One region of the Anaerobacillus sp. 63XJN7_4_ISO-PGPR-S23-413 genome, then DNA from elsewhere that is predicted to be linked to it. Evidence: riboswitches for the same ligand, from Rfam matches in the RefSeq annotation. Region 1 holds a riboswitch; each other region holds the start of a gene.
What was found. A riboswitch is a leader RNA that binds a small molecule or an ion and turns the genes downstream of it on or off. The one in region 1 is predicted to bind S-adenosylmethionine.
Positions count from the first base shown of each region.

Region 2: linked by a shared signal. The riboswitch ahead of AC0VYO_RS13605 (sulfite oxidase-like oxidoreductase) and the one ahead of AC0VYO_RS03850 (2,3-diketo-5-methylthiopentyl-1-phosphate enolase) in region 1 are both predicted to bind S-adenosylmethionine.
Region 3: linked by a shared signal. The riboswitch ahead of AC0VYO_RS13775 (Na+/H+ antiporter NhaC family protein) and the one ahead of AC0VYO_RS03850 (2,3-diketo-5-methylthiopentyl-1-phosphate enolase) in region 1 are both predicted to bind S-adenosylmethionine.
Region 4: linked by a shared signal. The riboswitch ahead of AC0VYO_RS14570 (methionine biosynthesis PLP-dependent protein) and the one ahead of AC0VYO_RS03850 (2,3-diketo-5-methylthiopentyl-1-phosphate enolase) in region 1 are both predicted to bind S-adenosylmethionine.

Region 1 is NZ_CM149688.1:694,853-702,280, forward strand. It holds gene AC0VYO_RS03840 (carbon-nitrogen family hydrolase) at 47-829, opposite strand; gene AC0VYO_RS03845 (aminotransferase class I/II-fold pyridoxal phosphate-dependent enzyme) at 938-2,110, shown strand; SAM riboswitch class I at 2,194-2,303, shown strand; gene AC0VYO_RS03850 (2,3-diketo-5-methylthiopentyl-1-phosphate enolase) at 2,398-3,597, shown strand; gene AC0VYO_RS03855 (2-hydroxy-3-keto-5-methylthiopentenyl-1-phosphate phosphatase) at 3,594-4,292, shown strand; gene AC0VYO_RS03860 (methylthioribulose 1-phosphate dehydratase) at 4,255-4,878, shown strand; gene AC0VYO_RS03865 (acireductone dioxygenase) at 4,922-5,455, shown strand; gene AC0VYO_RS03870 (N-acetyltransferase family protein) at 5,508-6,026, opposite strand; gene AC0VYO_RS03875 (alpha/beta fold hydrolase) at 6,138-7,019, shown strand; gene AC0VYO_RS03880 (ATP-binding protein) at 7,028-7,428, opposite strand, start outside.
Region 2 is NZ_CM149688.1:2,566,076-2,573,503, reverse strand. It holds gene AC0VYO_RS13635 (FUSC family protein) at 1-278, shown strand, start outside; gene AC0VYO_RS13630 (3-hydroxybutyrate dehydrogenase) at 519-1,295, shown strand; gene AC0VYO_RS13625 (LysE family translocator) at 1,355-1,873, opposite strand; gene AC0VYO_RS13620 (GNAT family N-acetyltransferase) at 1,996-2,559, shown strand; gene AC0VYO_RS13615 (GNAT family N-acetyltransferase) at 2,657-3,088, shown strand; gene AC0VYO_RS13610 (GNAT family N-acetyltransferase) at 3,285-3,749, shown strand; SAM riboswitch class I at 3,810-3,908, shown strand; gene AC0VYO_RS13605 (sulfite oxidase-like oxidoreductase) at 3,993-4,655, shown strand; gene AC0VYO_RS13600 (copper amine oxidase) at 4,952-6,301, shown strand; gene AC0VYO_RS13595 (ABC transporter substrate-binding protein) at 6,579-7,428, shown strand, end outside.
Region 3 is NZ_CM149688.1:2,600,682-2,608,109, reverse strand. It holds gene AC0VYO_RS13795 (M4 family metallopeptidase) at 1-1,228, opposite strand, end outside; gene AC0VYO_RS13790 (Y-family DNA polymerase) at 1,751-3,007, shown strand; gene AC0VYO_RS13785 (YolD-like family protein) at 3,022-3,351, shown strand; gene AC0VYO_RS13780 (alpha/beta fold hydrolase) at 3,513-4,352, shown strand; SAM riboswitch class I at 4,546-4,649, shown strand; gene AC0VYO_RS13775 (Na+/H+ antiporter NhaC family protein) at 4,720-6,015, shown strand; gene AC0VYO_RS13770 (ISL3 family transposase) at 6,091-7,314, opposite strand.
Region 4 is NZ_CM149688.1:2,744,086-2,751,513, forward strand. It holds gene AC0VYO_RS14555 (DUF456 domain-containing protein) at 1-310, opposite strand, end outside; gene AC0VYO_RS14560 (Na/Pi cotransporter family protein) at 412-2,040, opposite strand; gene AC0VYO_RS14565 (DUF1189 domain-containing protein) at 2,278-3,087, shown strand; SAM riboswitch class I at 3,173-3,283, shown strand; gene AC0VYO_RS14570 (methionine biosynthesis PLP-dependent protein) at 3,357-4,487, shown strand; gene metC (cystathionine beta-lyase) at 4,474-5,667, shown strand; gene AC0VYO_RS14580 (bifunctional homocysteine S-methyltransferase/methylenetetrahydrofolate reductase) at 5,664-7,428, shown strand, end outside.

The DNA of each region.
Region 1 (7,428 bases):
GTATGTTACATAGAAAGGAACATGTTTGTCAATAATATTTTGAATATTATTTATAAATATCTGGACGTCGATCTTCAAAGATAGGAATGCGACTCCGGATTGATGACATTTCCTCTTCGTCAATAGAACCTGTTAAAATAACTTCTTCTTCTCCTGCTTCTGCGATAATTGTTCCCCACGGATCAATTATCAATGAGTGTCCTCCAAACGTATTATCAGGATCTGCCCCGACACGATTACAAGCAATCACGTAGCACTGATTTTCAATCGCGCGACTGATAAGTAATGCTCGCCAATGATCGGTGCGTTGCTTTGGCCATTCTGCTGGTACGAACAATACTTGGGCACCTTCAACTGCATGAAGGCGAAGCCACTCAGGAAAGCGAATATCATAACAAATGAACCCGGCACATGGGAGTTCTTCAAGTGTAAAATGACTTTTTTCATTTCCAGAAACGAGGAATTTCTCTTCATTCATTAAACGAAACAGGTGCGCTTTGCTATACTCATGAACGAGCTGCCCATCTCGATTGAACACAAGCATGGTGTTCGTTACTTCGCCGTTATGATGCTTAGCGATGGAGCCCCCGACAATATTTACGTCGTTTTTTTTGGCGAGGCGAGATAGAAAAGCAATCGACTTTTCTGCATCAGTATCTCCAATTTCATCAAGACGAGATAAATCATAACCTGTGGACCACAATTCTGGTAAAACGATAATATCTAGTTTGTCACTCACCGCCTTAGAAACAAGCTCTTCAACTTTAGAGAAATTCTTTTCTGGATTGCCAAAAGCAATATCAAATTGCAACAGGGCAAGGTTTTTCATTGATTTGTCCTCCTTACATGTTTAGAAATTGACCTTTACATGGTTGTGTATCCAAGATAACATAACTTATTAGAATTTCTCGAAAATTTTAACAGGATGTGATTCCATTTGAAACAATTTCAAACTTCAGATGCACTTAAACGTTTACCAGAACAATTTTTTGCGAAGCTTGCTGGAAAAGTGAACCGTTATGTAGAGGCGGGATATGACATTATTAACCTTGGCCAAGGAAATCCTGACCAGCCGACGCCTGCACATATTATCGAGTCTTTGCAGCAGGCAGCTGAAAACCCTGCATACCACAAGTATCCGCCATTTAGGGGGCAGCCTTTTCTGAAACAAGCCGCGGCTGAATTCTATAAGCGAGAGTTTGGTGTTGAGCTTGATCCGGAGAAAGAGGTAGCCGTCCTCTTTGGTGGAAAAGCTGGCCTTGTAGAAGTCAGTCAATGTTTGTTAAATAAAAGTGACGTGGCGCTCGTGCCAGATCCTGGCTATCCTGATTATTGGTCTGGAGTTGCAATGGCTGAAGCGGATATGCAGATGATGCCGTTACTTGAACAAAATGATTTTCTGCCTGATTATAGCGCGATCCCAGAGAGTGCTCTTGCAAAAGCAAAGCTCATGTTTTTAAATTATCCAAACAATCCTACCGCTGCTGTAGCAACGAAAAGCTTTTTTGATGAAACGGTTAGGTTTGCGGATGCCAATGACATCTGTGTCGTTCATGATTTTGCTTATGGAGCGATCGGATTCGATGGAGAACGTCCTAAAAGCTTTTTGGAAACAGAAGGTGCTAAAGATGTGGGAATTGAGATTTATACTCTTTCCAAAACGTATAATATGGCAGGATGGCGTGTTGGGTTCGCTGTCGGAAACCCATCTGTAGTGGAAAGCATCAACCTGCTTCAGGATCATTTCTACGTTAGTTTGTTTAGTGCAGTGCAAGAAGCAGCTGCAGAAGCCTTACTAGGTTCACAGGAATGTGTTGAGAACCTTCGCCAAACGTACGAATCTAGACGGAATGTATTGATACAGGGGCTTCACGATATTGGCTGGGATGTAACTTCTCCTGCGGGGTCATTTTTTTCCTGGTTAAAAGTACCTGAATCATTTACTTCAGAGGGATTTGCGGACTACTTGCTTGAGAATGTTCAAATTGTAGTTGCGCCTGGGAACGGCTTTGGAGAGTATGGGGAAGGCTATGTGAGAGTAGGCTTATTAACTTCCGAAGAGAAACTCAGGGAGGCAGTTGAACGAATTAATTCTCTTAATCTCTTTTGATTCAGAAAAGTAAAAAAATAGATTGACAGGATTTCCTACGTCTGGCATAATTCGAATCAATTACTTAAACGAATAGTTGCATACTCTTATCCAGAGAGGTGGAGGGACGAGCCCTTTGAAGCCCGGCAACCGATTTTCAAGGTTACTTGAAGACACGGTGCTAATTCTCGCAGCAAAAGCTGGAAGATAAGAGGAAGAGCATGGTGATAACGACCTCTTCCTCGTGAAGGGGTCTTTTTTGTATGATCAAAGATTGAGGACTAGCGCGATGGAAAGGAATGAGCATGATGAGTCATCTTGTGGCAACTTACCTTGTTAAGAATGACCAACAATTATCTAAGCGCGCTGAAGCGATCGCCCTTGGATTAACGATTGGGACTTGGACCAATCTACCGTTATTAGAAAAAAAGCAGTTAAAGAAGCATAAGGGTGAAGTCGTTCACGTAGAGGAAAAAGGGGAAAAGGGCATCATCGCGATTGCTTACCCCACCATCAATTTCAGTGCGGATCTACCTGCGATTTTAACAACAGTCATCGGTAAGCTTTCACTTGATGGTGAAATTAAGCTGGTTGATTTAGAGTTCTCTGCAGGGTTACTAAATCAATTCCCAGGTCCAGCATATGGAATAGACGGTATTCGAAATCTTACAGAAGTATACGATCGACCGCTCGTTATGAGTATTTTCAAAGGAGTTATTGGAAAACCGTTAGGCGAATTGCAGGAACAAATGAAACAGCAGGCGCTTGGTCGAGTCGATTTTGTGAAGGACGATGAAATCCTTTTTGAAAATGAGTTAACCCCTCTTGAAAAGCGAGTACCCGCCTTACGAAAAATGCTGGATGAAACGGCTGAATTGACAGGAAAGCGAACGCGTTACGCAGTGAATTTAACAGGAAGAACGGCAAACCTCAGTAATCGAGCAAAGCTTGCTGTGGAATTAGGAGCAGATGCGCTTCTGTTTAATGTTTTTACATATGGACTAGATGCATTGCAATCACTTTCAGAGGACCCGGATATTCCGGTTCCAATCATGGCACACCCTGCATTCTCTGGTGCAATGGCTGCCTCAAGCACACATGGGGTAAGTTACTCCCTATTACTTGGAAAGTTGCTTCGAACTGCTGGGGCAGACTTTTCCCTTTTCCCTTCGCCTTATGGGAGTGTAGCGCTTGATCGAAGAGAGGCGCTCGCAACAGCAGAAGCCTTAACGAGAAATAATAAGCTGAAAAGAACATTCCCTGTTCCTTCAGCGGGCATTCATCCTGGACTAGTACCGTACCTTATAAAAGATTTCGGTATAGACAGTGTTATTAATGCGGGAGGCGGGGTGCACGGGCATCCCGGTGGAGCAGCTGCAGGCGGAAAAGCTTTCCGAGATGCCATTCAAGCTGTTTTAACAGAGCAACCTCTTGAACAGGCCTCTCAAAATAGTGAGGAACTTCATCAGGCTCTTACAAAGTGGGGGAGCGGGGAGGTAGTGCGATGAAGCAGCCGATTATTTTTTGCGATTTTGATGGCACCATTACGAAAAGTGATAATATCGTTTCCCTGATGAAACGATTTGCTCCGAAAGAGTGGGAGCAAATAAAAGATGATGTGCTCGCTCAAAATATTTCCATTCGTGAAGGGGTCGGAAGGATGTTTCACTTAATCCCTTCCAAATTGAAACAGGAATTACTCGATTATTTAGTAGCTACAACTGAAATCAGACAGGGTTTTAGCGAATTCGTAGACTACACGAGGCAAGAAGGGATCGAGCTCTATATCGTCAGTGGAGGGATCGATTTCTTTATTTACCCTCTTCTTAAGCCATACGGTATTCCAGAAGAAAATATCTTCTGTAATGGCAGTGATTTTACTACTGATACCATCTCAATAACTTGGCCGTATGCCTGTGGAGACGATTGTACGAAAGATTGCGGTTGTTGCAAGCCAGGTATATTAAATCGTTTTGATAAAAAGGCTAACCGAAAAATTGTGATTGGAGATTCTATTACCGATTTAGAAGCTTCAAAGCAAGCAGATTTTGTGTTTGCTAGAGACTTTTTAGCGGAGAAGTGTCAAGAACTTGGCATTCCAGCCGTTTTATTTGAAACGTTTGATGATATCGTCGAAAAGTTAACTGAAGAAAGGGGGAAGAATCATGTGCCAAGTGGAGAATCGATGGAACGAACTTGCTGATATTAAAGATGAATTAGCAGCAAGAGATTGGTTCCGTGGAACAAGTGGAAATCTTTCAATTAAGGTAAGTGATTCGCCGCTTCAATTTTTAGTAACGGCTAGTGGAAAGGATAAAAGAAAACGAACAAAAGAAGATTTCATTCTAGTGGATAGACAAGGGAAGCCGATTGAAGAGACTCTATTGAAACCATCAGCAGAGACCATTATTCATCAGGCGATCTATTCAAAGACAGATGCAGGCTGTTGCTTACACGTGCATACAGTTGAAAATAATGTTATATCTGAACTTTTTGCGGGAGAAGGAGAAGTTACGTTTCAAGGACTTGAGTTAGTTAAAGCTTTTGGTTTATGGGGACAGAATGACAAAGTGACAGTACCGATTATCGATAATTCAGCTGATCTTTCTCTACTAGCTCATGATGTGGTGCACGTGCTTAAGAATGACACGAAAGCCATTTTGATGCGAAACCATGGGATTACGGTATGGGGACGTAATGGTTTTGAAGCAAAAAAATATCTGGAAGCATTTGAATTCCTTTTTGAATATCATCTTAAGTTACGAAGCTTTCAAGCAATTGTAAGTTAATCAACAAAGTTTCATTAGCTTAACAAAAAAGGAGGAAGCATTAATGGCAGTAATTAAAATACGAAATACAAATGAAGTTATTGATGGTCAAGATCGAGTAGAGGCATTTCTTCAGAATGAAGGAGTGTTATATGAACACTGGGATGTTGAGAAGCTACCGACGTCTCTTAAGGGAAATTGTCATGTTACAGAGGAACAGAAAAATGAAATTCTGAGTGTATTTGATGATGACATTCGTTCTCTAGCTAAGCGAAATGGATATGGAAGCTGGGATGTGGTGGCACTTTCTGAACAAACGCCTGATCTTGATAAGATTCTGAAAAAGTTTGAACAGGTTCATGTGCATACTGAGGACGAAGTAAGAGCGATAACGGCGGGACATGGGATTTTTATCATTAAAGGTAGCGTGGGGTATTTTGATGTTGAGCTCGATCCGGGTGACGTGATTTCTGTACCGGTTGATACACCACACTTCTTTACATTAATGGATGATCGGCAAGTTGTAGCCGTTCGCCTTTTCATCGATCCATCAGGATGGGTAGCCCATCCATATGAAGAAAAAGAAAGTGTGAAGTGAAAAAGGGCCGTGAGCAATCACGGCCATCATTTTTGATGTTTCTTCAATACCTTTAGCTACAAAATCCAATTAATTCATTCAGGTCTTTCCAACCAAATCCGGTTTCTTTAAATGTCTTACCTGCAATTTCTGTTTCTTCCACGGCAATTTGAAGTGGATGAAAACTTTCGTAGAATTGAGAAGCTGGGTTTCCGTTCAGTACCCAAACAAGCATAGACTGATAAGATTCGCTTCTAAGATGTTTAGCTACCGAGCACAGGAGTTGTTTGCCAACTCCCTTTCCCTGTGCTTCTTCAAGAAGGTATATCGCATAAAGTTCTCCATCGAATTTGTAAGCAGCTGATCTGTTTTTTCCGCCATTCGCAAATCCTATTATTTCCCCTTCTTCGACTGCCACAAGGATAATACTTCCATTTTCAATTCCTTTCCGCCAACGAGCCTCGCGTATTTGAACGTCTAATGAATTCAAATAGTCTTCTGAGATAAGCGTACGGTAAGTCGTTCTCCAGCTGTTTACATGAACATTTGCTATCGCTAAAGCATCATCTACGACCGCTTTTCTGATTTCCATTGATTACCTCCATCTCAATTTGATTTTCCTATCAGACTCATTTCGAGAGAGAGGGAATGAATCCTGCTAGTCGAATATATGAAGTAAGTCATAGTTTAAAGGAAAAGTGAAATGAAAAAAATCATAATAGAAATAGATGGCAGTTATGTTCATGGTTTTGAATGGGGAGATAGGAGTCAGCCAACTGTCATTCTTCTTCACGGTTTAACGAACAATGCACTTGGTTTTAGTGAGATGGCAGAAGGTCTTAAGGATTACTTTCATTTAATCTCGATTGATCTACCAGGCCATGGTGAGACGCCTCCATTTAATGAAGATAAGAGTTATTCTTTTGAATTTCTAACAGAGTGGCTTCATAAGGTTGGTACATCATTAAGTGACGTACCAGTCTGGCTCATTGGGCATTCGTGGGGAGCTGCCCTGGCACTTCATTATAGTAGTCAATTCTCTAAAATGGTAAAAGGTATCGTGATGATTGATGGTGGTTATCTTCATTCTTCTGATGATCCGTCACTAACGCTTGAAGAACTTCTTGAACAAATGTCTCAATGGGTGGTAGAAAATCATTACATAAAATTGGAAGAATATGAACAAAAGAAGAAAATGGAAATCGGAAGGTGGAGCAAGTATTTAGAGCAAATGGTACATAGGGATATGGAGGAAAGGAAAAATGGCGTAGCCTTAAGGGCTAGTGGTAGTACAGTAAGAGCGATTATGAAGTCCCTCTATCAAGAACCATGCAAAGAAATTTTTCATATGGTAAATGTTCCTATCTATCTCCTAAGGGCAACACTTCCTGTAGCAGATGAAACTAATAGAAAGCATGCAGCAAACGTGATGCGGAATGAAGTGAAAGGGGAATGTAGGATTGATGCTATTCCACAGACAGGTCATGTTCTACATTGGCAAAAACCTAAAGAAGCTTTATATATGGTAGAGAGATGGTTAAAGGAGCATACAAAGCAAAAGGGCCATACGCAAGGCCCTGAATAACAGGGGGGTTAATTGCCAACCCCCTTTGGAAAAGTGAGCGTAATGATCGTGCCCTTCCCCTTATTACTTTCGATAGTTAAGTTCCCTTTATGTTTTTTTACTATACGTTTGCATATCGTAAGCCCAAGTCCTGTCCCGTTCTTTTTGGTAGTGAAAAACGGAGAGCCGAGTTTCTCAAGCTCTTCATCTGTGATTCCGCTACCATTATCAATGATTCTAATTTGTAATTTATCGTTACATTCTCGGGCTGAGATTGTAATTTCTCCTTCTTCACCGATAGCATCCATCGCATTTTTTATCAAATTAATAAAAACTTGTTTTAATTGATTACTTTCACAATAAATCTCTGGGAGAGAAGAGTGGTACTCTTTTGTTAGAATGATTGCTTTCATATTAGCCTGGCCACTTA
Region 2 (7,428 bases), 1.9 Mb from region 1:
TTAATGAAGTGATTAAACATAATGTCCATACATTACTTAAACTATTAAAAGGTGAAACAGGGTTAACGATGTATAGTTTAAATAAAGAAAGAGAGCATATTGAAGGTCTTTCAGAAAAAGTTGAATATGCAGATGTAAATTTGAAAAAGTTTGTAAATGACCTCTATTATATATGGAGAATTAACCAGTCACTATTGATATTAGGGAAGGAACTTGGCTCAATAAAGAATAAAGAAGCATCTGATCATTTTAATACAAATCGTAACCTGGAGCAGTAACGCACCGGGTTATTTTTTTGTTGAGCAAAATGTTGATGGGGCGATTGAAACTAAGCTTTCATTCGAATAAACCAGAAATCAATACATCTAAATATAGGCTAACTAATCCTTAATGAAGTGACTTGAAGTGGGAGCTATGAAAATAAATCAAAAATGATTAGTTTATTAAAAGGTAGAGCGGGAATAGAGAGGTGTGACAGTATAATTTTAATTTAGGATTGACAATAGGAGGAAATATTCATGGTTAACAACAAGACTGTATTTATTACAGGCGCAGCTAGAGGTATTGGTTTTGAAATTGGTGAAACGTTCGCAGAGAATGGAGCAAAAGTTGTTCTATCTGACATAAATGAAGAAGGAACAGAAGAAGCTGCTCAGAAACTAAGAGATAAAGGTTATAACGCTATTGGTATTAAAGCAGACGTGACTAATGAAGATGAAATTAAACAAGCAATTGACCGTACTGTAGAAGAATACGGTCGCTTAGACGTGTTAATAAATAATGCGGGACTTCAGCACGTATCTGCATTAGAAAACTTCCCAACTGAGAAGTTTCGTATGATGCAGGATATTATGCTTACAGCTCCTTTCATAGCAACAAAGCATGTATTTCCAATCATGAAGAAACAAGGATTTGGGCGAATTATTAACATGGCATCTATCAATGGTGTCATCGGTTTCGCAGGGAAAGCGGCTTACAATAGTGCCAAGCATGGGGTCATCGGCCTTACAAAAGTTTCTGCACTTGAAGGTGCGGAACACGGTATTACAGTAAATGCCATGGCACCAGGATATGTTGATACACCACTCGTAAGAGGACAGATGGAAGATCTAGCGAAAGAACGCGGAGTAGAGCTAGAAAAGGTACTAGAAGAAGTAATCTATCCACTTGTACCACAAAGAAGACTTCTTGAAGTGAAAGAGATAGCTGATTACTCAATGTTTATCGCAAGTGATGCAGCGAAGAGCATTACAGGTCAAGCCCTACTAATTGATGGTGGCTATACAGCTCAGTAAATTTAGATTTTACTAAAAAAATATTAAAGCAGCGCTTTCTAATGAGAAGCGCTGCTTTTTTATTGATCGCTAAAGGCTATTTGAAGACCAATTAAAGCAAGCAATAAAGCTTTTGCAAGATTGAATTTTCTAGCTAGGGCATGATTTTCTACGACATAGAATGCGATTTTTCCTGCAAAAAAGCTTATTGCACTAAAGATAAGAAAGGCTTGTAGAATGAAAACCCCTTCTAAAATTAACATTTGAAGAGCGGGTGAATTCGCCTGCTGGTTTACAAACTGTGGAAGAAGGGCGAGAAAGAATATGGAGACTTTTGGATTTAAAATATTCATAACAATCCCTTTTCGATATAAAGAAAAATAAGGTCTGCTAGGTTGACTTAGGGGTTTAGCTGCGGATCCGCTATCTTTAAAAGCTTCATATGCCATGAAAAGTAAGTAAGCTGCCCCGCGGTAACAATCGAAAAGGCGAGAGAGGATTGATAAAGGACGGCAGAAATTCCTAAGGTAGCAGCAATATGTACAAGTAGTCCTGAAGAGAGGCCAAGAAAACCATATCCTCGTGAAGTGATCCGTCAATTCGTCTCTCGATTTCAATTAGATGGTAGCGGGACATTGGCCGGAAAAGACCAATAACTTGACAGGTTTCTCATTAATGATATAATTCTGACATCTTTTAGTGTTGTTGGAGGAATAGTTCCATGGAACCCATTTTACTTGATATACCAAATAAATTTAGCACTGACCGTTTACATATACGTTCTCCACTACCTGGGGGTGGTGCTTCGGTTCATCAATCAATTGATGCCTCGTTAGAAGAGCTTAAACCCTGGATGCCTTTCGCACATATAGATCAAACGGAAGAAGATGTTGAAGCGAATATCCGCGAATCTCACGTAGCGTTTTTAAAGCGGGAGGATCTTCGACTATTACTCTTCCATAAACAGACGGGTGATTTTATCGGTTCCTCAGGGTTACATCGAATAGATTGGAACGTTCGTAAATTTGAAATCGGTTATTGGATTGATTCTAGATACGCTGGTCAAGGCTATATGTCTGAAGCGGTCCAAGGCATTGTAGATTACGCCTTTTCAGAGCTAAACGCTAGAAGGCTAGAAATTCGTTGTAATGCGACAAATTGGCGAAGTCGGCGAATTGCCGAGAAACAATCGTTTCAACTTGAGGCTATTTTACGAAACGACCATGTCTCAATTGATGGCAGTAAACTAACTGATACATGCGTCTATGCTTTAACAAAAAAATAAATTTGGTAAGAATATGCATCTTACTTATGGGAGGAATAAGGTTCTTGCATCAAGAATAAACGAGTAATGAATGATTTTGATGATGGAGGGAAACTATGTGATCGAACGAGCGACGATAGAAGAAAGAGATTTTATTTTGTCGAATTCCATTCAATCTGTTAATGAAGGAACGACAAATCCTGGTATCGTAAAAGAAGAGAAAGCACTTGAAATTGTATCATCCATTCTTGATCGAGGTGGTTACCACCTCATTTATCGCGACGAAGGGGAAATTGCTGGCTGGGTATTACTTGGAGAAAACACGGATTATTTTACAGAAAGCAAGCATGGGTTCATTTATGATGTATTTGTTTTTCCAAAGTTTCGTGGGAAAGGGTATTCTAAGCAGCTCGTTCAAGCGAGTATTGAAAACTTCAAAGAACAGGGATATGAGGAAATTCGTTTGAATGTGTATTCCTCTAACTTCGCGAAATACATTTATAAAGACATTGGATTTCGAGAACTTCAAACGATCATGGTTTATAAATAGTTGTCCAGCTTCTTTTCATTTATTAAAAGAATGTGAAAAACAACTCATAATCAATCATCATGCCCTTGGAACTTGCTACACTATTTTTGCAGGGACTTCCCCGGTTCCTGCCCCCCTTAAAATATAAAGTGTGAGCCCCATGCATTTCCCAGCATGGGGCTTTTCCTTTTCAATCACACAGAAATGAGGGAGAGTATTGGTATATCAATTTAAGTTAATAAGTCAAGAAGAAGTCGAGCGAATTATCTCGTGGAACTATGATGGGCTATACTCATTTTATAATATGGACGAGGATCTTGAAGATCTAAAAGAGTTCCGGGAAGATGCAGCCAGCAATGAAAATTATTGGAGCGTCTACCATAGGGATCATCTTATTGGTTTTTTTAGTTTTCATGTGCATGAAGACAACCATATAGAAATTGGCCTAGGAATGTGTCCCGATAATGTTGGAAAAGGAGAAGGCTTTTCTTTTTTAGAGGCTGGCCTTCAAAAAGCAGTTGAATTGTATCGTCCAACTTCCTTTGGAATGGCAGTAGCTGAATTTAATAAACGAGCCATAAAAGTGTATCAAAGGGCTGGATTTCAAATCACTCATCTGTTTATGCAACAAACCAATGGGGGAGAATTTCAATTTGTTGAAATGAAGAAAAACCTCGTTTAAAACAATAATTGCAAAATACTAAATAGACCGATAGAATGAATCAAAATTAGATTTTTAATTTCCTTATTGAGAGAGGCGGAGGGACTGGCCCTTTGATGCCCGGCAACCTGATAGACAAGGTGCCAAATCCAGCAGAGTCTATGCTCTGAGAGATAAGGAAGAGCTCTGAAGCGAACTCTTCCTTATTAGTTAGGAAGAGTTTTTTTAGACGATTCAATAAATGAGAGACGGGTTGTGAAGAATTTGAAAAAAGCTGACCGTATTCGCAAAATGAAAGTTCCAGATGCAAGTGAAAAGTATGGTGATCGTCTGCCACCGGGGCAAGTACTTACAGAAAGGTTCCCTATTCTACATGAAGGTGATGTACCTGTGTATGAGATGTCGACATGGAACCTAAGTGTATTTGGAGAAATTGATAAGGAAGTGATCATTTCCTATAGCGACATACTTGCCTTACCACAGAAGAAAGTAAAGTGTGATATTCACTGTGTCACAAGGTGGTCTAGGTTTGATAATACTTTTGAAGGGGTTTTGATTAAGGATTTTATGAACGCATATGGGATAGTACCGAAAACGAACCATGTTATGCTACATGGTGACTATAACTATACAACGAATATTCACCTCACTGACTTAATGAGAGATAATGTTATTCTTGCCCACTCAGTCGATGGAGAGAAATTAACGGCAAAACACGGATGGCCTCTCAGGTTAGTTGTACCGCATCTTTACTTCTGGAAAAGTATTAAATGGATCAGAGGTATAGAATTTATCAATGAAGACAAACCTGGTTTTTGGGAACAAAACGGATTTCATAACCATGCCGATCCATTTAAAGAAGAAAGGTTTTCTGGAGAGGATTTGGGACTACCGGAAGATGAATGGGAGAAAAAAGAGTTTGATTAATTTTTCTTGAAAAAGCGGGCGTGATTAACACATATAGAATTGATTGAGGAAAAGGTAGTTTATTATCACATTCTAAATATCATCATATCTATAAAAAAATAGTTTAAACTTGAAAGTCAGCAGAACCTTAGTATGTGTGGGTTTTGCTGACTTTTTATTCTCTGGTAATTAAAAAAGAGAAGAATTTTAAAAAAGAATGATCTAAATGGATCTTCCCTCCGTTAGCTAAGTGTAAATCGAAATTAAGGGGAGTGGATTTGAAAATGAATACGAACAAGAATATGAAAAAGAAAGTGATCGATTGGAAAAAGGGACTATTAATTGTTCCGCTTAGCTTTTCACTTTTAATACCAACTGCTGGAGCATTTGCCTCTGACCACGACCAGCAAATGGACAAGCCTACAGTAGAAACACCAGGTGCTGATCTTCGTGCTGATCTTGGCCATTTACTAAGTGAGCATGCTTATCTTGCAGTAGAAACAATGAGAAAAGGAGCTGAAGGTTCTGCAGATTTTGAAGCTTCTGCTGGTGCCTTAAGTGAAAACACGGAAGACCTTACAGCTGCGATTACATCCGTTTATGGTGAAGAAGCAGGAGCTGAATTTAATGAAATTTGGAGCAATCATATCGGTTTCTTCGTTGACTATGTGAAAGCAACAGGTAATGAAGATGAAGATGCAAAACAAAAAGCTTTAGATAGCTTAGATGGTTATAAAGAAGATTTCTCTAATTTCTTGGAAAATGCAACAGGAGAACGACTTCAAGCTGAAACATTGTCTGAAGGACTTCAAGCTCACATTAATCAGTTGATTGGTTCATTTGATAGCTATGTAGCAGGTGATTATGAGATGGCTTACGAGAAAGAACGTGAAGCGATTGCTCACATGCAAATGGTGGCTAAAGGATTCTCTGGTGCCATTACTGATCAGTTCCCAGACAAGTTCGAGAACACAAAAGCCGTAACACCAGCATCTGATCTTCGTGCAACATTAGGTCATTTATTATCTGAACATGCTGGTCTTGCAATGATGACAATGCAGAACGGAATCGACGGATCAGAAGACTTTGATGCATCTGCAGCTGCACTAAGCGAGAATACGGATGATCTAGCTGCTGCGATAACTTCTGTATATGGTGAAGAAGCAGGAAATCAATTTAAAGAAATGTGGTCTGGACATATCGGTAACTTTGTAGAATATGTTCAAGCGACAGGAGCTGAAGATGAAGCTGCTCAAGAAAAAGCACTAAAAGCGCTGGAAGACTATCGTGCAGACTTCTCAAGTTTTCTTGAAACAGCAACTGAAGGTAGATTAGAAGCGGGACCATTATCTGAAGGTTTACAAATGCATGTGAATCAATTAATATCTGCGTTTGATAGCTACACTACGGAAGACTACGATGCAGCTTATGATTCGGTTCGTGAAGCTTATGCTCATATGTATAAGCCGGCAAAGGGACTTTCTGGTGCTTTCGTAAACCAATTCCCGGACAAATTCGCTATGGAAGCTATGCCAACTGGTATGCCTAAAACAGGTATGGGTGGTACAGCTGAACAGCAAATGCCAATCGAATGGATTGTTGCAGCCATTCTTGCAACTATGGCTGCAAGTGGCGTAATTGTTCGTAGAAAAATGCAGAAAAGCTAAGGGAATAGATGATAGGGTAGCCTAACATACCCGCTAGAAAAGCAATAGCCAAAGTGGCTATTGCTTTTCTTCGTGAAAAGGACAATGAACTTGTCGTACTTACGCTATAGGAAATGGTTTTAATAAAGTTTGAGATGTAAGGAGCGTTACAGCATCATGTTTATAAAAAAGGTATACTGATAATGGGAAAATAGATGATGCCTGACTATGAAACACAATCAAGTTCGTCAAATATGTCTTTCAGTTGCTAGGATAGTTTATATGAGGGGGAAATTAGATGAAGCGAAAGTTTACATTTATTTTCGCAACGCTACTTTTTATTGTTGCATGTGGGAATAGTGAAACCAATGAAACTGGTAAAACAGAGGTGTTATCAAAGGAGTGGGATGAAATCGTATCCTCTTCTAATGGAACAGAGGTAAATCTCTTTATGTGGGGAGGAGATGAAGGCATTAATCAGTACATTGATGAATGGGCAGCACCAAGATTAAAAGAGGAGTATGATATTACGCTTAATCGTCAGCCGATGAATACCGAAGAATTTATGCAAAAACTTTTAACAGAGAAAAAAGCAAATAAAAACAAAGGTACAATTGATGTCATATGGATCAATGGCGCAAACTTCAAAAATGCTAAGAATGCTGATTTATTACTAGGTTCTTTCTCAAAGAAGCTGCCTCATTTTCAAGAATACATTGGATCAAAGGATCAGAATGCTGAATATGATCAAGGGACGGAAATTGATGGATTAGAAGCTCCGTGGGGAAATGTTCAATATGTTTTTCATTACGATTCGAGCAAGATCGATACACCTCCAAGTACACTTGAGGAGTTAAAGCAGTGGATTCACGATAATCCTGGGAAGTTTACGTATCCTAACGTTTCGGATTTTACTGGTAATACGTTCGTGAAGCACCTACTCATAAAAGGTTCAGGCGAAGAGTCGGGTCTTCTGGCAAAGGAATTTAACAAAGAAATTATTAAAGATTCCGAAGAATACGTGTGGAACTATCTTGATGATATAAAGTCTGATCTTTGGCGTAATGGTGAAACTTATCCTGAATCATTGACTAAACTTGATACGCTTTATAGTCAGGGGGAAATCCTAATGACTATGGGCTTTAACG
Region 3 (7,428 bases), 1.9 Mb from region 1:
GCGTTCCGAATACATCAGACATGGATTCATTCAGTGCTCCTGATTCATTTTGATAAATTAAGTCAGCTGTTGTATCAGTGACAGCGTGTGTCAATTCATGAGCAACAACATCTTCACCACCTGAAAGGGATACAAAAGTTGAGCCATCTCCATCACCATAGACCATCTGGCTTCCGTTCCAGAACGCATTATTGTAGTTGCGTCCGTAATGTACGGTGGACTTTAGTGGTGAACCGTTTCCGTCATAACTATCTCGGTTGAAGACATCTTTATAATAATCATACGTCGCTCCTGCATAGTAGTGAGCGTCGACTGCAGCCGCGTCATAGCTTGCGTTAAAGGAGTTATCTGAATCTGCCCATAAAGAGCCTGGCAGTTTTGTGCGATTTGCCGCATCATATGTTAAGATTCCGCCACCTCGCGTAGTGTCTTTCAAGTAATAAGTTGAAGAGGAAAGTAGCGTATTGAACGTTTTTTGATCACCAAGTACACCAGTTCCACTTGCCGTCTTAATTGTTCCGGTAACATTGTCACCACCACCTGGCTTGCCGACTCCTTCTTTTTTTGCTTCGTGTAGAGCGTTGAAGCTTGTTAGAACTTCACCACTTGTTGCATCAATTATGTATTGCCAGTTACCCGGTTCAGGCGAGAGGAAGTTCAAGGTCACATGGTAAGCATACGTTGCAGACTCTCCTTCAGTATAGACGACAAGGTTGGATTCGGGTTTTTGTTCATAGGCTGGTGAAAAACCGAGATCTTCTTCTGCTTTTTTAACGGCGTCCTGTTTCTTGAATTTTGTTGTTTTTTTAAGCTCTTTCTTCGACCCAAGGTCTGGAATAACTGTACCTGATACGGCTGTTAAAATACCACTTTCATCAACATGAGCCGTTTGAGTTGAACCATAAACAGGTGTTCCTTCATGAAGTTGTTGTAATCGAAAAACCGTAAAACCAAGATCGTCCTTTTCTTTTGATAGGATTTTAAAGGAATCCTTAGCGGAAGATCCACTAAACTTGTACAGGTTTTTCTGTTCGTTCAAGTAATCAAATAGTACTTGATTGGCATTTTGAGAGCTTACTTTTGTTAGTTTTCCTGAAACAAAAGAAGGTGTTCCTGTTTCTTTATTCATATTCGTATCTGCTGCTGCAAATGTTGAGGATGGTGCGAGCATGGTACTAACGAGCCCCACTGATAACCCGATTGAAAGTAAATTTTTTTTCTTTCCCATTCTATATCCCCCTCGTGATTAAGATGAGCTAACATTACCATAAAAGATTTAGTATTCAAACTATTTAAACTATTTTGATATTTAAGACCTATCCTTTTGGATAGAGTTATAGGGAGATATACCTGTTATTTAAAAAAAGGTATTGGTTCTTTAGACTCAGGAGGTGGTGTGCTAATAAATAAGGGCGTTAATGACCATATGAAACGGCATATCCTGGTTCTTTTTCTGTGCGTTTAGAGATTGATGCGCGAGTATTTCTACTTCCCTATCTGTTAATGGAACAAGTGTAGGATCTCCAATACGTATGTGCTCTGATGACTAACTTTCGAGTGAATATCGTTAAGTTCATTGTTACTCTTCTTCCGGTACTTTTCGTTACTTTAGAAAAAAGGGTGATGCTAAGTGAATCGTTTTATGATTGGAAGAAAGTGCTTATTGTAAAGAGAACGTATATTCGGTTAAAATACGGGTATATATAAAGGGAACAAACGTTCTTTTTGATTAGGAGAAGGGGGGATACAAATGGATTATTCTAAATTTCCAAAGAAAACAATCCTATGTATTGATATGAAAAGTTTTTATGCAAGTTGTTCAGCAGTAGAGATGGGGCTTGATCCACTTACATGCTATCTCGCGGTTGTTGGTGATACCGAGCGACAGGGAAGTGTTGTGCTAGCAGCGTCTCCGGCACTAAAAAAGGAATTTGGAATACGAACAGGGAGCAGACTATTTGAAATTCCAAATAATAAAAACATTCATATCGTTAATGCGAGAATGTCTTTATATTTAAAACAATCAATGGAAATAACGAGGCTTTTTCATCGTTATGTACCATCAGAATGTATCCATACGTATAGCGTTGATGAATCGTTTTTGCAGGTTGATGGGACAGAACGACTTTGGGGGAACAAATTTGAAGTAGCTCACAAGATCAGAAATGAAATAAGAGAGACATTCGGATTACCATGTGCCATAGGGATTGGCCCAAATCTTTTAATGGCAAAGCTTTGTCTCGATCTGGAAGCGAAAGAAAAAGGGATTGCAGAATGGACTTATGAAGATATTCCTAAAAAACTCTGGCCGCTTTCCCCGCTAAGTCAAATGTGGGGTATCGGATCGCGTGTCGAGCGAACGTTAAATCGAATGGGGATTATGAATGTAAAGCAGCTTGCGCATTACCCGCTACATCTACTAGAAGAAAAATTCGGTATTATGGGAAATCAGCTCTATCATCATGCGTGGGGCATCGATCTTTCTGAAATGGGTGCGCCGATTATGCAGGGACAGATTAGCTATGGGAAAAGCCAAATTTTGTTGCGAGATTACCATGACGAAAAAGACATTCAACACGTCATTCTTGAGATGAGTGAAGAAGTTGCAAGACGTGCGAGAAAAGCCCGGAAGGCAGGGCGTACGATTAGCCTTGGGATTGGTTATAGTAAAGAAGAAGGCGGGGGTGGCTTTCACCGTTCAAGGAGTATCCACAGCCCGACTGCTATTACGCTCGAAATATACAATGTATGTCTTCAGTTATTTGAGGAGTTCTTTGAAAGAAAAACGGTTCGTAAGATTTCCATTACCCTTTCAAATATTTGCAATGATGAAGAAGTGCAGTTGGACTTATTTAACGCGTCACGCCCAAAGCAGCGGGATCTCGGATATGTGATGGATTCGATCCGTGAGAAATATGGCTCAGATGCGCTGCTTCGTGCCGTTTCATACACAAAGGCCGGTACGGCACTGCATAGAAGTAAACTTGTGGGTGGTCATAAAGCATAGAAGGGGGAAGAAGCGTGATTCGTGATCGCGGAAATATAAAATGGACGTCAATGATGTTACCTGAGCATGTGAAAGAGCTAAGAGATTGGAAAACCGAAGAGAAAAAAAGTGAAAAGCCGGTACTTGATGAACAAAGAATGGCGGAAATGAATGAAACAATATGTGAAGCAATGGCCAATCACAACTCGCTTTGTTTTCAACACTTTAGTGGGGGAGAAACGAAAACTCTCTTTGGATATGTGCACTATGTAGATCCACTTACGAAAGAACTGCGTATTATTGACCATAATGAAAAAAGGACAACGATAAAGCTGCTGGACCTTGTGCACGTAGAGTTAGAATGAAAAAAATGGAGTATCCTCTCAGATGTAAAAAAAGTTTTTCATTTCAGGATTGGGGTAAAATAAGTATAAAGTCAAACCTGAATAAGTGAGACCATCCTGTCTGGTTAGAAACGAAGGGTGAATCAGATCAGATGAATTCAAAATCCGGAGTGAGATGAAAGATGCTATTAGCTCAAAATCTTAAACAAAATACGGAAAAGATCAAAGGAATTGATATTCACTATGAATACTATAGAAATGACACAGCCGTCGATCGGCCAGTATTAACGCTTCTTCACGGTTTTCTATCGTCGAGCTTCAGCTTCAGAAGATTGATACCATTATTAACAAAGGCATATACTGTTGTTGCCATTGATCTTCCTCCGTTCGGAAAAAGTGAAAAGTCTAATCGTTTTGTCCACTCTTATCATAATTATGCGGAAGTGGTGGTTGAACTTTTAGAAAGGCTTTCAATTGATCATACTGTTATGATCGGCCATTCTATGGGTGGGCAAGTAGCAATGAGAGTCTCGGCTATGAAAGATGATCTCGTTAGTAAGAATATTTTACTGTGCAGTTCAGGATATCTTGAAAAGGCTAAACAGAGTCTAGTGTATACATCGTACTTACCTTTTTTCTCGGTATACTTGAAAAGGTGGCTTTATCGAAAAGGTGTTAGAGGAAATTTGCTTAATTGTGTTTATGATCCTTCCCTTATCGATGAAGAAATGATGGATGGATATATCCAACCTTTCTTCAATGAGGGTATCTTTCGGTCATTAGTTAGGATGATTCGAGATCGCGAAGGAGATTTGTCAGAAGTTGAACTAAATCAAATTCATACACCTAGCCTACTAATATGGGGAGAAAATGACAGAGTTGTGCCGTTGAAAATTGGGAAGCGTCTCAGTAAGGATCTCCCAAATGCTAAACTGATCATCTATGAAAAAACCGGTCACCTTCTACCAGAAGAAAAACCGGAATCGATTATGAAGGATATTGAGTGGTTTTTAGGAAAATAAAGATTGATCTATTGCAAAAATTGGTAGTCATACAAAGCTTGAACCAGACTAGTTAATCAGGTAAACTCCTTAAAGGATGAGGAGTTTATTTTGATGCAGTTAATCAAAGTTGACTCATCAGAATAATGCGTGATAAAGTAAAGCTCGTTATGAAAAAGTAAAATGAAGCATGCGCTCATTAATAATTGTATATTTCTTATTAAGAGAAGTGGAGGGACCTGGCCCAAAGAAGCTTCAGCAACCTCTGATCATCAGAAAGGTGCTGCTTCCAGCAAGAGAAATCTTGAGAGATAAGTGCAAAAGCCTTCTTCTCTTGAAGTGGGCTTTTTTTATTGAGACAGAATAAAAGATGAAGGAGACATGAATAATGGAGAAAGAAATAAAGGGGAACGGCCTGGCTTTACTTCCCCTTGGAATATTTATTGTGCTTTTTATTGGTACAGCTATCATAACAAAGGACTTTTATAGTATGCCTGTTATTCTCGCTTCTCTAGTTGCGGCGGGCGTAGCTCTTTCGATGAATCGAAAAGAAAGCTTTATGAAAAAAGTGGAAGTGTTTTGTCGTGGAGCAGGTAATACGAATATCATATTAATGATTTTGGTCTTTTTACTGGCTGGGGCGTTTGCCGGAACAGCTGAAAAAATTGGAGCAGTAGATTCGATTGTTAATTTAGGTATATCAATTCTACCGGCTAATCTTTTAATCGTAGGTTTGTTTGTCATTGGCTGTTTTATTTCTATTTCGATGGGTACATCGATGGGAACGATTGTAGCACTTGCTCCCATTGGAATTGGAATTGCAGAGCAAACCGGAGTTGCCCCGGCACTGGCTTTATCAGCGGTCATAGGTGGGGCAATGTTTGGTGACAATCTTTCTATGATTTCAGATACTACGATTGCGGCAGTACGCACACAAAATACGCAAATGAAAGATAAATTCAAAGTAAACTTTTTTATAGTCTTGCCAGCTGCTATCGTAACAGCCATTATTTATGGTGCTTTAACGATGGGAGAGCAAGCAACGGTTGGAGGAGATCACGCATTTGATTTCGTTACAATTATCCCTTATTTAGGTGTACTGATCGCAGCGATCGCTGGTGTTAATGTTCTTATTGTACTTGTAAGTGGTACCTTATTTGCTGGGATTGTAGGTTTATATAACGGAACATTTGGAATGAGTGGACTGATCTCCACGGTTACAGAGGGCATAAAAGGGATGGAAGACCTTGCCATGATTGCACTCGTCATCGGAGGGATGATTGAAGTCATTAAGCATAACGGAGGAATACAATACGTATTGGACAAAATCCTGAGCAAAGTAACTTCTCGTAGAGGAGCAGAGTTTGGTATCGCCGGTCTCGCAAGCGTGCTTGATTTATCAACAGCTAACAACACCATTTCGATCATAATGGGGGGGCCACTTGCGAAAAACATTTCCGAAGAATATGGGGTAGACCCACGAAAGTCTGCTAGTATTCTTGATATTTTCTCAGGTAGTATACAGGGCATGCTCCCATATGGGGCACAGGTGCTTGCAGTAGCAGGTCTTGCGTCGATTTCGCCACTCGCTCTACTACCGTATTCAATTTATCCAATCCTCATTGCTATTGCAGGAATTATTGCGATTTTCATCAACTATCCCTCTATTTCGAAAAAGGGCTAAAGTGATAGTAAACAGAATCTTGAATTAAAATGGTTCTAAATCAAATGTTGGGGTAGGAGATTCATCTCCTACTCCTTATCCTAGTTGAAAATGACGAATTTTTTTGTACTGATGATGTAAAAGGATCTTTCTTCGTAAGCGGTCATATCGCTTAAAACCAAAGGCATTTCGCTTAATGACCTTCGTTTGATTGTTTAAACCCTCGATAAAACCATTATTATAGTTCAAGGCAAAACTATTCAGGACTTCTGGTTGCCAGTTCTTAAGTGTTTGAACGGCTTGTCTGAACTCCTTCATATTCGCTGCTTCAACCGTTTTGTAGTAATTATACAGAGACTGTTTAACTTGGTTAGGATTCTCTTGACCGATTCGTTTCGCTTCCTCAAACCAGCTTCGAAACGCTTCTTTTAACTCGTAAGCCTTTCGTAATTCCTCGGATAATCCAAGGTAACGGTCCAGATACCACTTTTGTTTCTCACTCAACTCCTCATATCGCTTGTAAAAAACATGCTTCATTCGCTTGCACTTTTTACGGTCATAATCATGGAAATTCTGTTGAACTCTTCTTCGTACACGCTCTAATGCCCAATAGATGTAGCGACAAAAATGAAAGCGATCAGCCACGATGATTGGCTTTCCTAGTGCCTTTTGAACAGCTGACTTGAAGGCATAGCTCATGTCCATGATCACCACTTCAACTCGCGACCCCTTCTTGCGAAGATAGTCCTTTACGGTCTCAATGGAGCGATTAGGAAGGATATCCAAAGGCTGCTTTGTATCTCCATCCGCAATGACAACTTGATATTTTCCTTCATCGGTATCTCCTTTATATTCATCAATAGCGATGACACGAGGAAGATCACTCACTTCTTGAAGCGTTGGTGCGGCGACTTCATCAAACCGCCTTATCGCAGTTGAATGCGACGTACGAAATTGGGCTGCGGTATCCTTGAAATTCTTCCCCTGTACCACGCGTAATCCCAGGGCCTGATTCCATTCCTTTGAGTGACGCTGATAGCGATTGACGATCGAATTCCTTTCAGCGAATCGTTTCCCACAAGCACACACATAACGGCGCTTGCGATAAAACAAAAAAGCCGTTCGCTCAAATACTTTAAGGTGTTGTACTTTCTGAGTCCGATAATCATGAACACGTACAGTCCATTCTTCACATTGGGGGCACTGGTGCGCCTTCTTTGGCACTTCAATATGAACATGATACTGGCCATTAATGGCTTCCATTTTCGATACCATCACTTCTTCTAATCCGGGTAAATTCATGTTAAAATGCACGTACACGCAACTCCAATCTTTTTCTTGTTTCTCGTCAATTCAAGTGTAAAAGATATAGGAGCTTGCGTGTATTTTTGTGCTTCATTTTCTTAAACCCCAACAAATATTATAGAGCCATTA
Region 4 (7,428 bases), 2.0 Mb from region 1:
TGATCCCTGCAAACGGAATGACAAATGGGCCAACAAGTAAACCAATTGTACTCCCCCATATCGCCGCCTTTGACCCTCCATACTTCTTCACGCCAAATAAATTACTAGCATAGTCCGCAACAAATAATAGCATCGTCAGCAGAACTTCAACAATCCAAAAGGAAATAGTCATTGAACTAAAATCAAAAAACACCCCATACAGGATAAACCCAACATAAATAAATAGTACGGCTGGAATAATTGGATAAATCAATCCCACAAATGCAATGATGAATGACGCAATGATCAGGCACCATAATAGAATATCCACGCTTTTAACCTCCCTTCAACTTGACTCTATTTTAGCGGAGATGTCACTTTTCTTCTATATAATGATAAAAAGAAGCAGAGGCATCCCTCTGCTTCCCACATTTATTCTTCTCCAATGACGGCTTCTGCAATATTCACCGCATGGTCACCAATACGCTCAAGGTTACTGATGATATCAACAAAAACAATTCCAGCACTTCCAGTACATTCACCCTCATTTAGACGAAGGATATGCTGCTTACGAAGCGTTCTTTCCATTTTGTCGATCTTATCTTCTAGCTTAACAACTTCCTGCGCCTTAGCTACATCCCATTTATCAAGTGCATCAAAGGCTTCATTGAGTGCAGAAAGAGTCAGATTAAACATTTCATCAAGGTCTTTCATAGCAACGTCAGTCATCTTCACTTTATTGCTTATTTGATAATCAACCAACTCAACAATATTCTCCATATGATCGCCAATACGCTCGATATCACGAACTGAGTCCATTAGCATACCGTGTCGTGTCGACTCATCTCCAGACAGAGAAGTTGCTGATAATTGGATAAGGTAATCTGTAATTTTATTATCCAGGTTGTTAATAGCTTCTTCATACTGAGCGGTTTTTTCAGCGCTCTTCTGACTCTTAGATGTTAAATAATTTGATGCTTCTTTAACACCCTTATAAGCAAATCCGCTCATTCGAATCACTTCTTCTTTAGCTTGTCCTAATGCAACAGATGGAGAGCGTTCGATAAATACTGGATCAAGGTGTTTTGGCTTATATTCAATCGTTGCATCATCACCAGGAATAATTTTTGTAACGAGATAGGCAAGTCCGGCAATGAATGGGAACTGGATAACAGTATTTGTAATGTTAAAGATCCCGTGTCCGAATGCAATCGTCATTTCCGGTGTTAAGTTTAATGCATCTCTTAAGTATTCAATAAACGGCGTATAGGCGAATAAGAATATTAGGAAAAGCGCCGTTCCAATTAAATTGAAAATAACGTGAGTCAGTGCTGTACGTCTAGCGGCAACGGATGCACCGATAGAAGCAAGAACTGCGGTAATCGTTGTACCGATATTATCTCCAAACAGAACTGGTAATGCAGCTTGAATATCCATTGCGTTCTGTGAATAAAGACCTTGCAATACACCAATTGTCGCACTGGAACTTTGTACAATGACAGTAAATACTGTACCGATCACAACGCCTAACAGTGGGTTCGAGCTCATGCTTACTGTTAATTCTTGGAAAGCCTCAAGGCTACGAAGTGGTTTCATTCCCGTACTCATTAATTCAAGTCCAAAGAACAACGCACCAAATCCGAAGACGATTTGACCAGCGTAGTTAATTTTCTTGTTTTTAAAGAAGAAAATTAACAAAGAACCGATGGCTATAATTGGAAGTGCGTAATCTTTAATAGGAAAACCAATAATAAATGCTGTAACAGTTGTACCAATGTTCGCACCCATTACAACGCCAATTGCTTGCTTCAGAGTCATAAATCCTGCGTTAACAAGACCGACTGTTAAAACCGTTGTTCCTGAACTACTTTGTATGAGAATAGTTACAATGACCCCAGCGAGCACACCCATAAACGGGTTAGTCGTAAAACGATCGAGAATGTCTCTTAATCGATCACCTGCTGATCGTTGAAGGCCGTCTCCCATATACTTTAGTCCAAACAGGAAAATACCAAGACCTCCCACAAACTGAAAGATCATCTCCTGAACGTTGAGTTCCATCATTTCAACCCCTTGCACTTATGTTTTATTTTTTTCGACAATACTCAACAAAGTCCCTTGTCTATTATCTACATCGCTCCCCCCTTTGTAAAGAGTTAATATAGATTTGTAAAGATATTATGCTGAAAACAAATTTATTTCAATAAAGTTTCACCAAGAATACTGTTCCCTTCTCTCTATATAAGATAAACTGATTGGGTGGAGAAACGCTCCACATTTAGAAAGGAGATTATTAATTTGAACGTTTTTAAACAACTTTACTACAGCTTATTTTCCCCTAAGATGATGGCCAGATTCCGTTTTCAAAAGCTAGGCAAGCCAATATTGTACGTGTTTTTACTTATGTTCCTTTCTTCTGTGCCAGTAGGAATTATGACGGCTCTATCCTTTACAAACGCTTATGAGGATCTCAAAACACATATGTCAGATCTACCAGAATTCACTTTAGAGGACGGATCTTTAACAAGTGAACAGTCTGAACCGCTTATTCGACAAAATGATGAAAATACTTTTATTTTTGATGCGACAGACCAGACAAAGCCTGATGATGTTGATCAATATGATTCCGTTATCGCATTCCTAAAAGATCGTGTAATCGTTGTAGATAGCGGTGCTAGACAGGAGTTTAATTACAGTAACTTTAGTTCGATGACTTTCACGAAGCAAGATGTTAATGAGCTAAGTAATAATCTGGACAACCTGCTCCCTATCTTTATTCCGTTACTGATATTCGTTATCTATTTGTTTCAAACCGGCCTTAAGTTTATAGGAGTTACCGTACTAGCTACAATTGGACTACTATTGAGAAGTATTACCGGAAGAAAAGCTTCTTATAAACAACTTTGGGTCTTATCTGTTTATTCAGTAACAATTCCAACGCTCTTCTTTGCGATTATGGCACTCATTAAAACAGCAGTCCCTTTAGGATTCCTACTTTATTGGATTGTGGCCATCATGCTACTTTATCTTACGATTAAAGAAATCCCGTTACCAAAAAAACGTGTAACGAACGAGCGAGCAAATGATTCAACAGAAGAAAAATTTTGATAATTTACTCAAATCCCTTGCTTTTCACTTTAAAGTGATGTAGATTATGAAAAAAGCGACACAATAAAATTCCATATATTTTCAATTCTTATCAAGAGAAGCAGAGGGACTGGCCCTATGAAGCTTCAGCAACCACCAGATATTTTCTGGTAAGGTGCTAACTCCAGCAAGTTGATTTCAACTTGGAAGATAAGAAGAAGAGCAACCAAAGTCTTCTTCTTATAGAGGGCTTTTTTTATTGCCCTTATTCAATGAAAAGGAGATTGATTATGTCGAATAAACAGTTAGAAACACTACTTGTCCAATTAGGTAATCATTCAGATACTAAAACCGGTGCGGTAAATCCTCCAGTGTACTTCTCCACATCGTATAGCCATGAAGGCATCGGTCAATCCACCGGATTCGATTATTCAAGAACCAAAAACCCGACACGATCCATTTTAGAATCCGCTATATCAGAACTCGAACATGGTGATCAGGGATTTGCTTTTAGTTCCGGAATGGCTGCGATTCAAGCAATCCTTGCCATATTCAAAAGCGGCGACCATATTCTCGTCTCAGATGATTTGTATGGTGGGACTTATCGATTATTTGCCCATGCTGAAAAACATTATGGTATCTCCTTCACATATTTTGATACACAAAGAAATGAACAACTTTCATCACTCCTAACTCACCGTACAAAAGCCATTTTTGTTGAAAATCCATCTAATCCATTAATGAAATTAACAGATCTTGAAAAAATTGCACGGATAGCAGAAAACAGGGACCTATTATTTATTGTAGACAATACTTTGTTCACCCCTCTTCTACAAAACCCACTACTGCTTGGGGCGGATATCGTCGTGCATAGTGCCACTAAGTATTTAGGCGGTCATAATGATATTCTCGCAGGGCTTGTGGTTGCAAAAGGTGAGAATATTTGCGCTGAAATCCAACAATACCAAAACGGTGCAGGCGCTGTGCTTTCTCCTTTTGATTCCTGGTTATTAATGAGAGGCATGAAAACCTTGCCACTCAGAATGAAGCAGCATGAAGAGAATGCCAGAAAGGTAACTGAATTTTTAACAAATCATGAAGCAATAACAGACGTTTTTTATCCAGATAAAGGTGGGATGCTTTCTTTCAGATTGCGGTCCGAAGAATGGGTAGATCTCTTTCTTAGAAAATTAACACTTGTCACATTTGCTGAAAGTCTTGGAGGGGTAGAAAGCTTTATCACATATCCTTCAACGCAAACTCATGCTGAGATACCAGAAGACATCAGACTTGAAAAAGGGGTGTGCAATCGACTGCTACGTTTCTCTGTTGGGATTGAAAACATTGATGACTTAATACAGGACCTGAATCAAGCATTGTCCATTTTTGAAGAGGAGGTTGTTCAAATTGACAAATACTGATTATACATTTCAAACAAAACTTCTTCATAACGATCACAAATTTGATAAAGCTACGGGAGCTGTTAGCGTCCCTATCCAACAGGCTTCTACATTTCATCAGATGGATTTTGACCAACCTGGAAAATACGATTACAGTCGTTCAGGCAACCCCACTCGCGAAGCGCTTGAAGAAACAATTGCCAATCTTGAAGGTGGGGTTAAGGGATTTGCGTTTGCTTCTGGGATGGCCGCTATCGCCACCTCGTTTATGCTCCTTTCACAAAACGATCACGTTCTTATATCTGAAGACGTCTACGGTGGGACGTATCGCATGATTCATGACGTTCTCGGGAGATTTGGAATTAAACATACTTTTGTAGACATGACAGATTTAAATGAAGTGGCGAGAGGTATTCAATCCAATACTAAAGTAATCTATATCGAAACGCCTTCTAATCCTTTGCTGAAGGTAACTGACATTCAAGCCGTTGTTAAATTAGCTAAAGCGAATAATTGTTTAACATTTGTCGATAACACCTTTATGACACCTGCTCTACAACGTCCGTTAGACTTCGGAGCCGATATCGTATTGCATAGTGCTACGAAATTCATTTCAGGACATAGCGATGTCGTCGCTGGTCTTGCTGCCGTAAAAAGTGAGGAATTAGCGGAACAGCTTGCATTCCTGCAAAACTCGTTTGGATCGATTTTAAGCGCTCACGATTCCTGGTTAGTTCTCCGTGGCTTAAAAACATTGCATTGTCGGCTAGATCAATCGTCTAGATCTGCGTTTCGTCTTGCGCATGCTCTTACTAAAGAAAAGATGGTAGAAGAAGTCTTTTATCCAGGGCTTTCTTATCACCCTGGTCACTCCACTCATATTTATCAAGCCGCTGGTCCTGGTGCAGTTTTGTCCTTTCGGTTACCTGATGAAAATGCCGTGCGTCTATTCACAAAGCATGTTCAAATTCCTGTTTTCGCGGTAAGTCTTGGTGCCGTAGAATCAATTCTCTCCTATCCAGCTAGAATGTCACATGCTTCTATGCCTCCTATAGAACGAAGAAAACGAGGCATCACAGATGGATTATTGCGATTGTCTGTGGGACTTGAAAATCCTGATGATTTATTAAAAGATTTCAAAAATGGATTTGCAGCTATTAGAAAGCAATACTCCGCTTCCGAAGCGAGTGGTCAACTATGAGTTTCCTTAATAAATTAAAAAACAATATTCTAATCGGTGATGGCGCGATGGGAACACTTCTCTATTCATATGGGGTAGATCAATGTTTTGAAGAGTTAAACCTATCGCATCCAGAGCAAGTATTAAACATACACCGCGCATATGTAGAAGCAGGTTCAGACGTGATACAAACGAACACCTATGGAGCAAACTACAGTAAATTAGCGAGATATGGTCTTGAAGATCTTGTAAAAGAAATGAACACTGAAGCTGTTAAATTAGCTCGACAAGCAGCAAACAAAGCGACTTATGTATTTGGAACGATCGGTGGCATACGAGGAATCAATACTCAAAAGACTTCTCTTGATGAAATCAAACGTAGCTTTAGAGAACAGTTATACTGTCTTCTACTTGAGGGCGTTGACGGGATCTTACTCGAAACTTATTACGATCTTGAAGAAATTTCATCAGTCCTTGGGATTGCTCGAAAACAAACGAACCTCCCCATAATAGCTCAAGTTTCCATGCATGAACCCGGGGTTTTACAAAACGGGACCTCCCTTCCATCTGCTCTTAAACAATTAGAAAAGTCTGGAGCAGATGTGACAGGTGTTAATTGTAGACTAGGGCCATATCACATGATTCAAGCTTTTGAAGAGGTCCCCCTTTCAACTAGTTATCTCTCTGCTTATCCAAATGCAAGTTTACCTGACTATGAGGAGGGACGATTGGTTTACCCCACTGCCCCTGATTATTTTAAACAAAGTGCTGAATCTCTCCGCAAACAAGGTGTTCGATTAATTGGAGGATGTTGTGGTACAACACCAGAACATATTGCTGCTGTTTCAAAAGCTTTAAAGGGAACAAAACCTATTACTCATAAAAAAATAGAAGTAATAGCTAAAGAAGTCACACAAACCGAAAACAACATAGAACGTTTGCCCCACTTGCATGAAATTGCTCAAAAGCAACGTTCTGTTATCGTAGAGCTTGATCCGCCTAAGAAGCTAAATACAAAGAAGTATCTCCAAGGTACGAAGGCCCTACAAGAAGTCGGAGTAGATGCTATTACACTAGCTGATAATTCCCTTGCCTCACCTCGTATTTGCAATACAGCTATGGCATCAACTATTCAGTCACAATTTAATGTTCGCCCTCTCGTGCACATAGCTTGTAGAGACCGGAATATCATCGGATTACAATCGCATATAATGGGGCTTCATACACTGGGAATTAATCAAGTACTCGCTGTTACTGGAGATCCTACAAAAATAGGAGATTTTCCAGGTGCAACTTCTGTATATGACGTATCATCTTTCGACCTTATCCGGTTAATCAAACAATTCAACAACGGGTTATCTTGTTCCGGTAAATCACTTGGGATGAAGACTTCCTTTTCGATCGCAGCAGCTTTTAACCCTAATGTTCGCCATCTTGATCGAGCTGTCGCAAGACTTGAGAAAAAACAGCAGTATGGGGCGGATTATTTTATTAGTCAGCCTATCTATAGCGAAGAACAATTAATCGAAGTACATGAAGCTACAAAACATTTAACGTGCCCTATTTACATCGGAATCATGCCGTTAACAAGCTATCGAAATGCCGAATTCCTGCATAATGAAGTACCAGGAATAAAATTATCTGATTCAATACGTAAGCGAATGTCCACAGCCACCGATGCCAGTGAGTCACAAAATGAAGGACTCGCCATCGCAAAGTCCTTAATTGATGCAGCATTCGATTTATTCAATGGCATTTATTTAATAACACCGTTTTTGCGCT